Regions from separate parts of the Cryobacterium sandaracinum genome, predicted to be linked through region 4. Evidence: predicted binding sites of a transcription regulator. Region 4 holds the regulator's gene; each other region holds the start of a gene.
The links. The regulator LexA, encoded in region 4, represses DNA repair genes until DNA is damaged. The targets are predictions, from matches to a motif close to TCGAACANNTGTTCGA.
Positions count from the first base shown of each region.

Region 1 (3,223 bases), on a different contig from region 4:
GCACTCCGTCGGCCAAATCGGTGTACCCGTTTTCCTTCAACCATTCGTTGACGTGATGGGCCTCAGTCCACGCCGGTGGCCTGTCGCAGCCGACCCAGAGGCATCCACCGTCACGGACTGCCATTGCGGCGCGCTGGTGCTCGGTGAAGAGCCGTTCGTCGCGGCCGACATTGATGATTTGGCCGTCCGCGTCGAACTTGATGCCGCGGGTTCCGGTGTCGCAGAGGAGTCGGTCGATGGTCTCCTGCGAGATGGGGACCGGGTTGCCCTCGATCTGCCCGTGAGCGGCCGGTGCGGCCGGCTGCCGCGCCTCTGCTTCCTGCGCGGCTGCTTCCGGCTTCAGCGCCTTTTCGGTCACGATCACGCGCACCGAGGGTCGGCGTCCGCCGAAGACCCGGCCCGGGTCGGCCTCGCCGGCGATCTTCAGCAGCTGCACGAGGGAGTCCGCGGCGATCTGTTCGGTCGTGCGGAGGTCGTCTTGCATCTTCTTTGCCCAGGCTGCCCGCTCTGCGTCCACGAATCGAACCCCGCCGCGGCGGGGGCCCGTGATCGAGTCGAAGGTGGAGAGCACGAACTCGCCGTCTTCGGGGGCAAACAGCCCGTTCAGGCGTACGGTGCCGTTGCCCAGCCGGTAGACCCGCAGGTAGCGGTCGTCGTAGGCCTGCTTCTCGCGGGCGGCAATGCCGGCCTCGTCAAGCCGGTCGCGCATCCGTCTCGCCTGCTTGAACACCTGATCGGCATTCAGTGACGACGCCTCGGTGAGGAGCGCCGCCAGGGCCACCCCGAGCTTCTCCGCGGTAACTGCCGCATCGACCTGGCCGAGCCCGGCCCGGATCGCCTCGGCAGCGTCAACCGAGAGCGTGCCGGCGGTGACGGCCCGGGCGATCGGCGCCTGCCACGGCACCTTCGCCTCGAATTCGGCGACCTCGGCGGCATCCCTGTCGGGCGAGGACAGCGCCGCCTCGACGAGCCTGTCGGCCGCCTCGGCATCAGCCATCATCGTGCCGACCGCCACCAGCTTGTACGCGTCACCCTTCGACGAGCCGGTCGAGTTCTGAATCAGGGCCTCCGGGGAGAGGTACCCCTGCTGCGCCGCCAAACCCGAGTGCCCGAGCTCCGGTCGGGAACGTTCGGCGATGGTCGCCGCCATCCAGGCGGCATAGGTATCGACGAGACGGCGGATCGAAGCGATTCGCTTCTGACCGGCCAACACCTCGGCATCAGGAAGGGCCGCGAAGTCAGCGCATGACGAGCCCAGCAGGGCCACGGCATCGGCCGCCTGCCTGAGGTCTTCCGCGAGGTTGGTCATGTTACGAGAATACCTCAACTCGCACCCAGTGTCGAGAGTTACTCACATAATTTGAGAGAATAATCGAATTTATCTCTGAGCAACTCCGGCCGCTCCGAAGCCGTCCAAGACCGCCGGTTGCCTCAATGGAGACCCCGGGGCGGTGAAGGTTTCCCGGGCGCAGGCGAGACCACCGGAACCGCCACCGTGACGCCCGCCCCGACCAACGCACCCACCGCTACAGATTCTCCGACCACCACCACGCCCCCGGCAACCCTCAAGCCGACGCAATCCGCAAGCCGACGCAACCTGCACCCGGGCAGACCGCGGCGCCGGGCGTCCCACGTCCAACCGCGTGCACGCAGCTCTACAGCCCGGCCATGGTCGAGGCGCTCGGCGACCTGACCCTGAACCCCGTCTGGAGCCAGGACCCGGATGCCGACGTGTCCCACGGCACCGACGATGCCGAGCTGCGCGTCCAGATCGACGCTCTCGACCACCTGACCTGCGTCTGGGCGAGCCCATATGGGGGATCCGACACCGGGATTATCACCACCGTGGTCTGGGTGACCCCGGAACAGAGCGCCGCGGTGGAGGCCCGGCTCGTCGCAAACGGACTGGAGTGCTTCACCCAGTCGGAGGGCCGCCGCTGCGTCATCCAGACGAACACGGCAGACGGCGCTTTCGGTGAGTCCCACTTTCTGAGGGGCGGCATCCGGCTCACCACGAAGTACACGAATGCCGGCCCGCTGGGCTACACACAGAACATCATCGAAAACCTTTGGTGGGTGTCTAGACCGTTTCGAGCAGGCCGAGACCGGCCCGGGCATCGCCCAGCAGCGGCCGCATTCCGCCTGCCGCCCCGCGGGCCGCAACCGGGTCGAAGCCGGGTCGATGCCGTGTCTATGTCGGGTCGAAGCCCCGCCCCGTTAGGATCACTGAACAGAGGCATTTTTTCGAACCGTGTCCCCCTCATTGTGGGTCTGGCCGGATTCCCTGCCCCCGAGATAGCGTTGTCCGTTACTTACTTACCGAGCCTGTTCGAGAGGATCGCGTGGCCAGCCTCACCGAAATCTTGATCCTGCACGGTCTGCTGCCGATCGAGGAGCTCGACCACCTCATGGCCGGCGACCCCGCCGATGAGAGCGCCGTCCGCGCCCTCGTCGCCAAGGGCGTCATCACCGAGGTTCAGTTCGCCAAGGCTCGGGCCCAGCAGGCCAACCTGCCCTTCGTCGAGCTGATCGACTACCCGGTCGATCGCCTCGCCGTGGCTCTCGTTCCGGTGGCCGTCTGCAAACGCCACGAAGTGCTCCCGATCGCCGTCGACAACGGCCGCCTCATCCTCGCAATGGTCGACCCCGGCAATGTCTTCGCTGTCGACGACGTGCGCGAAGCATCACGGATGCGCGTCACCCAGGTTGTCGCCGAGCGCAGCGATCTACTCGCCGCCATCACCCGCTACCACCGCGCCGACGACGAGCTCAGCGACCTCACCTCCACACTCGAGGAAGAGAACGCCGCCACCGAGAGCTCCTCTTTCGGAGTCTCGGACTCCATCGACGACGATGCCCCGATCGTGCGGTTCGTGAACCTGTTGGTCAGCCAGGCCATCCAGGACCTGGCCTCGGACATCCACATCGAACCCGGCGAGCACAGCCTGCGGGTGCGCTACCGCATCGACGGCGTGCTGCACGAGATGCAGACCGCACCCAAGAGCATCCAGAACGGTGTTATCTCCAGGCTCAAAATCATGAGCGATATCGACATCGCCGAGCGGCGCAAACCCCAGGACGGCCGCATGACCGTGCGCCATGCCGGCCGTCAGATCGACCTGCGCGTTGCGACTCTCCCCACAGTGTGGGGCGAGAAGGTCGTCATGCGAATTCTCGATAACTCGAACACGACCCTCGACGTGCGCGCGCTGGCCCTGCTCGA
Region 1 is NZ_SOGO01000021.1:76,346-79,568, forward strand. It holds gene E3T25_RS06830 (DUF222 domain-containing protein) at 1-1,309, opposite strand, end outside; gene E3T25_RS16715 (hypothetical protein) at 1,669-2,367, shown strand; gene E3T25_RS06840 (GspE/PulE family protein) at 2,343-3,223, shown strand, end outside.
Region 1: a site for LexA is predicted at 1,373-1,388, ahead of E3T25_RS06830 (DUF222 domain-containing protein). Genes of this name have one in related genera too.

Region 2 (3,223 bases), on a different contig from region 4:
CTCGACGAGCGAGACGCCACGCTTCCAGCGCTCGCGCAACTGGGGAGTGCCGGTCAGGGTGCGACCGTAGAAGTCAAAGCTGGACTCGACGAAATCGCTCGACAGGAACGCGGCGCTGGAACGGATGATCTGCCACCGTAGCCAGTCCTTCCAGCCCTCGAGCTGGTCCTCGGTGAGCATCTCCGCCAGACCGGTCACGAAGCTGGGCTGGCGCACGACAACCTCGTCGAGAGCACCGGCCGGGCCGTCGAGCCCGTCAAGCCAAAGGTGCAGGTCGGCGCCGGCGGCCAACGCGGTGACCTGACCCCAGGTCTTGAGGTTGTAGGTCTTCTCGCTGTCGCGCGAGCGCACCTTGTCCCAGTGGTGAGTGGCGAGCTCGGCTTCGAGAAGGAACACGCGCTCGGCGCGACCGGCGGCATCCGGGGTGCCGACGAGGCCGAACATCCGGGTCAGGAACGCCTGGTAGGCCTCCCGGATCGCGGCGAACTTCTCGTCGCGGTAGTAGGACTCGTCGGGGAGGCCGAGCCCGCCCTGCTCGACGAAGACGAGGTAGCGCTCGGGGTCCCCCGGATCGTTGTCGACGAAGAGACCGAAGGCGCCGGGCACGCCCGCGCGCTCGAGGCGGCCGAGGGTGCCGAGCAGCTCGGGGATGGAGGTGACGGCGTCGACGATGGCGAGATCGGCCGCGAGCGGGGTCGCTCCGAGCTCTTCGACGCGGTCCTCGTCCAGGAAGCTGGCATAGAGGTCGCCGAATTTGCGCTCCTCGGTGCCGGGGGCGGCGGTCTGGGCTTCGAGGATGATTTCCCGGACGGCCTTCTCCGATTCCTCGGCGAGCAGGTAGAACGAGCCCCAGCGGGCCTTGTCGGCCGGGATCTCGCTGCGGGCGATCCACTTGCCGTTCACATGGCGGAAGAGGTCGTCCTGCGGACGCACCTCGAGGTCAAGTTCGTCGCGGTCGATTCCGGATGCGGTCCCCTGGTCAGTCATGCCTCCACCCTATTCGCTGTGACAGTGGCCGAGCTGGTAGAGACCTATCGGGTGTGCACACGGATGGCGGTGGACCTCCCGGCCCGCTGGTCGAGCGCGCCGAGACCCGGAGCTACAGCCCCACCGCATTGCTCGGCAGCGCGATCAGTGTCTGCTCCGGATCGTTCTCCACCGGTGGCCGCAGCCAGTGTTGCGTTCCGGTGCGGGTGATCTTCCAGTGCTGGTTGTGCAGCAGCAGGTGGTGCGGGTGGCAGAGCAGTACTTCTTCGGCGAGGTTGGTGTCTCCGCTGTCGGTGAGCCATTCGTTGATGTGGTGGGCTTCGGTCCAGGCTGGTGATCGGTCGCAGTCGACCCACCGGCATCCGCCGTCGCGCACTCCCATCGCGGCGCGTTGTTTCTCGGTGAAGAGTCGTTCGTCACGGCCGACGTTGATGATTTGGCCGATGTCGTCGAACTTGGTGCCGCGGGTGCCGGTGTCGCAGAGCAACCGGTCGATGGTTTCCTGCGAGATGGGGACCGGGTTGCCTTCGATCTGCCCGTGAGCGGCGGGTTCGGCGGGACCCGGCTCGGCGGGTTCGGCTGTGAGGGCTTTCTCGGTCACGATCACGCGCACCGCCGGGCGGCGTCCGCCGAAGACCCGGCCGGGGTCGGCTTCGCCGGCGATTGTGAGCAGCTGCACGAGGGAGTCCGCGTTGATCTGCTCGGTGCTGCGCGGGTCGTCCTGCATTTTTTGGGCCCAGGCGGCGCGTTCCGGGTCGACGAAGCGCACTCCGCCGCGGCGGGGGCTGGTGATGGAGTCGAAGGTGGAGAGCACGAACTCGCCGTCTTCGGGGGCGAAGAGCCCGTTCAGGCGCACGTTGCCGTTGCTCAGCCGGTAGACCCGCAGGTAGCGGTCGTCGTGGGCCTACTTCTCCCGGGCGGTGATGCCGGCCTGATCGAGGAGCCCAGCAGGGCGACGGCGTCGGCCGCCCGCCTGAGGTCATCCGCGAGGTTCGTCATGTTACGAGGGTACCTGATGTCATACAGGTAGTCGAGAGTCTGTCACTTATTATGGACACTTTATTGCACTAGTTTCGAAGTCTTGTCTGGCAGCGCGGAGATTGGCTCGCCGGGTCTCGACAGGCTCGACCACCGGAAGCGGACACCGGGTGCGGAGGGGCTGAACTAGAGTTTTGGCATCACCATCACCGTGCTCCGCCCGCAGCCCATCGACCGCGAGATCCTGCGCCTCGCCATCCCCGCCGTCGGCGCGCTCATCGCCGAACCGCTCTTCCTGCTCGCCGACTCCGCCATGGTCGGGCACCTCGGCGCCGTTCCGCTGGCCGGACTCGGCCTGGCCGGCGCCGTGCTGCAAACGATCATCGGCCTGATGGTCTTCCTGGCCTACAGCACCACGCCCGCGGTGGCCCGCTGGCTGGGGGCCGGTGACCGCCGCCGTGCGGTCGCCGTCGGCATCGACGGACTCTGGCTGGCCCTCGGCCTCGGTGTGCTGCTCGCGATTGCGGGCTGGTTCGCCACCCCCCTGCTCGTCGGCGCGTTCGGCGCCGAGCCCGCCGTCACCGCCGCGGCCGTCAGCTACTTGGGCCCATCGATGTTCGGACTGCCTGCCATGCTGCTCGTCTTCGCGGCGACCGGGCTGCTCCGCGGGCTGCAGGACACCCGCACCCCGCTGTGGGTGGCCGGGATCGGGTTCTCGGTCAACATCCTGCTGAATGCGGTGTTCATCTACGGCCTGGGACTCGGCATCGTCGGATCCGCCCTCGGCACGGTTGTGGCACAGTGGGCGATGGTCGCGGTCTACCTTGCCGTCGTCGGCCGCCACGCCCGCCGCGAGAGTGCGCCGCTGCGCCCGCATCGGGTCGGGATGTTGCGGGGCGCGGCATCCGGCGGCTGGCTGTTCCTGCGCACGGTGAGCCTGCGTGCGGCCATGTTGCTCGCGGTTTTCGTGGCCACGAGCCTCGGTTCTCCCGAGCTGGCCGCCTTCCAGATCGCGATGACCCTGTTTGCCACGCTCGCGTTCGCCCTTGACGCCCTGGCGATCGCGGCACAGGCGCTGGTGGGCCGGGGCCTCGGCGCCGGCAACCTGGCCGAGGTGCGCGCGGTGCTCAGGCGCTGCCTCGAATGGGGCGTGCTCAGCGGGTCCGCGCTCGGGCTGCTGGTGATCGCCGCGAGCGGCGTGCTCGGCCGACTGTTCACGAACGCGACCGAGGTCAGCGACCTGCTGCCGGCGGCCCTG
Region 2 is NZ_SOGO01000001.1:1,304-4,526, reverse strand. It holds gene E3T25_RS00025 (M13 family metallopeptidase) at 1-987, opposite strand, end outside; gene E3T25_RS00020 (DUF222 domain-containing protein) at 1,100-1,873, opposite strand; gene E3T25_RS00015 (MATE family efflux transporter) at 2,171-3,223, shown strand, end outside.
Region 2: a site for LexA is predicted at 2,006-2,021, ahead of E3T25_RS00020 (DUF222 domain-containing protein). Genes of this name have one in related genera too.

Region 3 (3,223 bases), on a different contig from region 4:
GGACAGAAAGGCCCCCGAGAGATTGGGGGCCTTGTGTCGTTCCGGTAGTTTCAGCCCCGGTGGTCGAGCCCGTCGAGACCCGGCGACCCGTCCCGCCCTACAGGTTCGCCCGCTTGCTCGGCAGAGCGATCAGTGTCCGCTTCGGGTCAACCTCCACCGGTGGCCGCAACCATTGCTGAGTTCCGGTGCGGCTGATCGTCCAATGCTGGTTGTGCAGCAGCAGATGGTGGGGATGACAGAGGAGTACCCCGTCGGCGAGGTCGGTGTAGCCGTTGCCTTTCAACCACTCGTTGATGTGGTGGGCTTTGCTCCAGGCCGGTGATCTGTCGCAGTCGATCCAGAGGCATCCGCCGTCACGCACGGCCATCGCGGCGCGCTGTTTCTCGGTGAAGAGCCGTTCGTCGCGGCCGACGTTGATGATCTGGCCGTTGTCGTCGAATTTGATGCCGCGGGTGCCGGCGTCGCAGAGCAGCCGGTCGATGGTTTCCTGGGAGATGGGGAAAGGGTTGCCCTCGATCTGCCCGTGAGCGGCCGGTTCGGCCGGCCCGTGTTCGTTGACCTGCTCAGTCGAAGGTGGAGAGCACGAACTCGCCGTCTTGGGGCGCGAACAGCCCGCTGAGTCGTACGTTGCCGTTGCCCAGCCGGTAGACCCGCAGGTAGCGGTCGTCGTCGGCCTGCTTCTCGCGGGCGGCGATGCCGGCCTCATCGAGCCGGTCGCGCATCCGTCTCGCCCGTTTGAACACCTGATCGGCATTCAGTGACGACGCCTCGGTGAGTAGCGCTTCGAGTGCCGCACCGAGCTTCTCGGCGGTGACCGCGGCGTCGATCTGGCCGAGCCCTGAGCGGATCGACTCGGCCGCGTCGACGGAGAGGGTTCCGGCGGTGACGGCCCGGGCGATCGGAGCCTGCCACGGCACCTTCGCCTCGAACTCGGCGACCTCGGCGGCATCCGCGTCGGGCGAGGAGAGCGCCGCCTCGACCTGCTTCTCGGCTGCTTCGGCATCAGCCATCATGGTGCCGACGGCGACCATTTTGTAGGCGTCGCCCTTCGAGGAGCCGGTCCACTTCTGGATGAGGGCCTCCGGCGAGAGAAACCCCTGCTGCGCCGCCAACCCGGAGTGGCCCAACTCCGGCCGGGACCGCCGGGCGATGGTGCCGGCCATCCACGCGGCGCGGGTGTCGAGCAGGCGGCGAGCCGCCGCGATCTGCTTCTGACCGGACAATACTGCGGCATCAGCCAGCGCCTCATAATCGGCACTCGAGGAACCCAGCAGGGCGACGGCCTCGGCCGCTTGCCTGAGGTCATCCGCGAGATTGATCATGATACGAGGATACCTCAAAGCGAACACAGAGTCGAGAGTCTGTCAGTATTTCGAGACTCGATTCAGAGTTTATCTCGAAGGTTTGTTCACAAGTTCAGAGAGCGGCTCACCGGGTCTCGACCAGCCCGACCACCGTGGATTCGACTGACGGGTTGGGGTGGGCGATCCGAGGGGGACATCCGTCGTCTACGCTCGGGCTATGTCCAGACCGGCGCGACCTGCTCCCCGTGACCTCGTGGTGGGGTGGCCCGACGTGCCGTCGGCGGGCGCCGTCGGCGAGGTGGCCCGTCAGTTCGCGGTGAACGTGCAGGCCGCAATCGGCGAGCGGAGCGTGCGCGCCGTGGCGCGCGATGCCGGGCTCGACCACACGACACTGCTCTCGGTGCTGCACGGGCGGTCCTGGCCGGACCTGGCGACCGTGGCCCGTCTGGAGAACGGTTTGGGTGTCGACCTGTGGCCGGGGCGCGTGGGCCCGCCGTAGGGCCGCCGATTGAGACCTGCGCCGCGAGGCGGGCAGGCAGGCCTGGCAGACGTCGAAGATACGTCTATCCACAGCCTTGTGGATAACCCTGTGGACAGCAGAGTGAAATGTGGCTTTTGCCCGCATAATTACTGGAACGCCCGGTGTGGATAACTACGCGTGAAACCTGTGGACGACTGCCATAATCGCCTTTTATCGCTGTCGGGAATGGCAAGATGCCCAGCTCCGAATACCTCAAATACAGGTTCGAATTTCGGGTGCTCAGCGAATCTCGGTGAGGTAAGTCGTGTAGCCGGCGCTGCGCATCGCGGTGATGATCGGTTCGGTGCCGCCAGGTTCGGCGATAGCGATCATGGCGCCGCCGCCCCCGCCACCGGTCAGCTTCGCTCCGAGGGCGCCGGCGCGGCGGGCGATTGCCACGAGTGACTCGATCTCCGGGCTCGACACCTGTAGCGCGTTGAGCAGTCCCTGATTGATGTTCATCAGTTCGCCGAGCTCGGCGATGTCGCCGCGGCGGAGCGCGTCTACCCCGGCCAACACCAGCCCGTCGATCTGGCTGAAGATCGCGTCGTAGCGCGCGGGGTTGCGCTGCCAGGCGCTGCGCACGAGGCCCACGGTCTGCTTCGTCAGCGACTCCACCCCGGACAGCCCGATGACGATGGGGATCGGGTGGGGAGTGAAGATGTCGCGGATCGTGTGGCCGCCCGGGGCATCCGATCTCTGGAAAAGAACCGACCGGCCGAAGGTGGCGACGGTGTTGTCGATGCCCGACGGGGTGCCATGCACGATCTGTTCGCACTCGAAGGCGAGGCTCGAGACCTCGGCGTCGCTGATCGTGAGCTGGAAGCTGTCGGCGACGGCGCGGATCAATGCCACCGCGAACGCGGCGGAGGCACCCAGGCCGCTGGCGCGCGGCAGGTGAGAGAACACGTCGACCCGAAGGCCGGCGTCGGGCACGCCGAGCCGGGTGACGATCAGCGCCGCCACCCGGTGCGAGAGGTCTGCTCGGATCGGTTCGCGCACCGAGCCGTCGACGTCCCGGTCGGCGATGACCGGTTCGCGGAGCGACGCCTGGCGGGTGACCTGCGCGCGCACCGACAGACCGATCGGCGCGGCGATCGCGTGGTAGCCGTAGACGACGGAATGCTCGCCCATCAGGATGATTTTACCGTAGCCGAGGTGGGCATCCGAGCCGGGGGCGCCGGGGGTGAGGGCAGCAGCGCACGTGGCGGAAGCGCTGGGCGTAAGGGTGGCAGTGGGTGCGGGGTGAGCCGCGGGCAAGGCGACGACGGCGGCGGTGCCGTACCCGGCATCCGGCGCGGCCGGCTCAATAACCCGGTCGCCGTCACTGCTCTCTTCGAGGGCCTGCATGATCTGGCGCGCCTTCCACACCTTGATCTCGCCGTCGGCAATGAGCCTC
Region 3 is NZ_SOGO01000042.1:49,905-53,127, reverse strand. It holds gene E3T25_RS15460 (hypothetical protein) at 98-367, opposite strand; gene E3T25_RS15455 (DUF222 domain-containing protein) at 564-1,322, opposite strand; gene E3T25_RS15450 (helix-turn-helix domain-containing protein) at 1,522-1,803, shown strand; gene E3T25_RS15445 (hydroxymethylglutaryl-CoA reductase, degradative) at 2,065-3,223, opposite strand, start outside.
Region 3: a site for LexA is predicted at 1,397-1,412, ahead of E3T25_RS15455 (DUF222 domain-containing protein). Genes of this name have one in related genera too.

Region 4 (3,223 bases):
ATGGCAAGCATCGCGGGCGTGTGGACGAGCGCGGCGACCGCGGCAGCCTGGGTGAGCGCGGACAGGTGGTAGGGCAGACGAACCAGGCGGAGGGCATCCGTCACGGCGGGATCGGCGGCCAGATAGCCGACGCGCACACCGGCGAAGGCGAACGCCTTGCTCATGGTGCGGGACACCAGCAGGCGCTCCCGGCCGGGAAGCAGGCTCAGGGCGGTTGGCGCGTCATCCGTCCCGAACTCGGCGTACGCCTCGTCGACGACAACGATGCCGTCGCTCGCATCGTAGACGGCCGCGATCGTTTCCAGGGACAGGGGCGTGCCGGTGGGGTTGTTCGGCGAGCAGAGGAAGACGAGGTCAGGGGCAACCCGGTCGACCCACTCGAGCGCCGTGGCCGGGGAGAGTTCGAACTTTGCGTCACGACCGCCCGCGATCCAGCGGGTGCCGGTGCCGGAGGCCAGCAGAGGGTACATGGAGTAGGTCGGCGCGAAGCCGAGCACGGACCGACCCGGGCCGCCGAAGGCCTGCAGCACCTGCTGAAGAACCTCGTTGGAACCGTTGGCGGCCCAGATGTTCTTTCGGGTGAGGCCGTGACCGAGATAACGGGCGAGGGAATCCCGCAGCTCGGTGAACTCCCGATCGGGGTATCGGTTCACGGTCGTGACCGCCACGGCCAACGCCGCCACGATGTCCTGCGCCACCTCAGCCGGGATGCCGTGGGTGTTCTCGTTCACGTTGAGAGCCACCGGCACGTGCAACTGCGGCGCCCCATAGGGAGTGAGTCCGCGCAGATTATCGCGAAGGGGCAGATCGTTGAGACTGGTCACTCCCCCAATATTACCGGGGTGAAACCGGCGGGGGCTCGCCGCGGGTAGTTCACAGGTCGTTCGGAAGCGCCAGCCGCTGACCGGGCTGCACGCTGTCGGACGGCAGCTGATTGAGGCTCACAATCTCGGCGATCACCTCGCGCGGATCGGACGTGGGCGCGATTGTCTCGGCAAGTTGCCAGAGCGACTGCCCCGACTTGATGGTGACGTAGTCGAAGGCCGAGGCCACGTGAGCGACGGTCGAGTTCTCGGCGGCGGCGATGCCTCCGTTGAGGGCGACGGCCAGGGCCACGGCCACGAGCGGAAAGGCAGCCAGGGACGTGAAAACGACGCGACCGCGCCGGGTGAGTCGGAGCCGGGTGCGTCCGGTCGCGATGGGGGCGCCTCGTTCAAGTGCAGTGCTCATGTGATACCTCCTGTGAGAAGACGCATCCGACTCTCGGCCGGGAAAGCCGAATGCGAACTTATGTTCCGAATGTATATTCGATTATTCGAACAATCAAGCTTTATTCGGTAGTTTCTGAAATATTTATTCCGACCCACTCGAATACATGTTTGTTTAATGAGCGCAACTCGGATACAGTTTCGATTGTTGATTGACACTCAATCAGGCACCCCCGACATTCGCGTGAATCGGCGGCATTCGCTGCTTGCTGCCAGCGCATCAATCAAAACGAGGAGCGACGAACGTGGCACAGAACACCAGCGGTCCCCGCGACAAGGGCGGCACCAGACGGCGCAAGAGCCTCAGCGAGAAGCAGCTCGCCATCCTCGACGTCATCCAGCGCTCGGTCAGCCAACGCGGCTATCCGCCGAGCATGCGCGAGATCGGCGACGCCGTCGGCCTGTCGTCACTGTCGAGCGTCACCCACCAGCTCAACCAGCTGGAACTGAGCGGTTACCTCCGCCGAGACCCGAACCGTCCCCGAGCACTGGAGGTGCTCATCGAGATTCCGCAGTCGCCCGAAGACACGACGGCCGGAGCCTCGGAAAGTTTCCACACCGGAGTGCAGGTCGGCGACGCCGCCATGGTTCCGCTCGTCGGTCGCATCGCCGCCGGCATCCCGATCACCGCCGAACAGCAGATCGACGAGATTTTCCCGCTACCCCGCCAGCTGGTGGGCAAGGGCGATCTGTTCATGCTCAAGGTGTCGGGCGAATCGATGATCGACGCCGCCATAATGGACGGCGACTGGGTCGTCGTGCGGCAGCAGAAGACCGCCGAAAACGGTGAAATCGTTGCAGCCATGCTCGACAACGAGGCAACCGTCAAGGTCTTCCGCCAGCGCGACGGGCACACCTGGCTACTGCCCCGCAACACCAACTTCGAACCCATCGTCGGCGATCACGCCGAGATTCTGGGGAAGGTTGTGGCAGTGCTGCGGTCGGTTTAGGGCATCAGCACTCAAGCACATCAGCATTTCAGGCGGACTCTTGGTCTCGACGGTTTCGACCAGCGTCGTGGAGACGCGCGAGTGTTGAGTCACCATGGTTATTCCGGTCGGGTCTTGTGAGCCGGGTCTTGTGGGCCGGGCACGAACACTGTTCTTGGTGTCGTGCCCGGCTTTTGTGTGGGTGGAGGCGGGGTCAGGCGGAGACGGAGGAGGTCAGGCGGGCGCGGAGGATGCGGGTGGCGGCGAGCATGTTGTGCAGGGACTGGACGGTTTCGGTGTAGCCGCGGGTTTTGAGGCCGCAGTCGGGGTTCACCCAGAGCCGGGTGGCCGGGATGGCCGCCGCGGCGCGCTCGAGCAGGTCGGTGAGTTCGGACACGCTCGGCACACGCGGCGAGTGGATGTCCCACACTCCCGGGCCGATACCGTGGTCGAAGCCCTGGGACCGGATATCGCCCACCACCTCCATGCGAGAGCGTGCCGCCTCGATGCTGGTCACATCGGCGTCCAGGTTGCGGATCGCGTCGATGACCACCCCGAACTCCGAGTAGCAGAGGTGGGTGTGGATCTGGGTGGCCGCGGCCGCACCGGCCGTCGCCAGGCGGAAGGACCCCACCGACCAGTCGAGGTATTCCGCCTGGTCCTTCTGCTTCAACGGCAGCAGCTCCCGCAGCGCGGGCTCGTCGACCTGGACGATCTGAATGCCGGCCGACTCCAGGTCGGCGATCTCGTCCCGGAGGGCCAGGGCCACCTGCCTGGCCGTCTCGCCCAGCGGCTGGTCGTCGCGCACGAACGACCACGCGAGGATCGTGACCGGACCGGTGAGCATCCCCTTGACGGGCTTGGGCGTCAGCCCCTGCGTGAACGCCGACCACTCGACCGTGATGGGCCGCGGCCGGGACACGTCACCCCAGAGGATCGACGGGCGCACGCACCGGCTGCCATAGGACTGCACCCAGCCGTTCTCGGTGACCGCGAAGCCGTCCAGGTTCTCGGCGAAGTACTGCA
Region 4 is NZ_SOGO01000040.1:31,183-34,405, forward strand. It holds gene E3T25_RS14715 (histidinol-phosphate transaminase) at 1-824, opposite strand, end outside; gene E3T25_RS14720 (LysM peptidoglycan-binding domain-containing protein) at 874-1,230, opposite strand; gene lexA (transcriptional repressor LexA) at 1,514-2,218, shown strand; gene metE (5-methyltetrahydropteroyltriglutamate--homocysteine S-methyltransferase) at 2,412-3,223, opposite strand, start outside.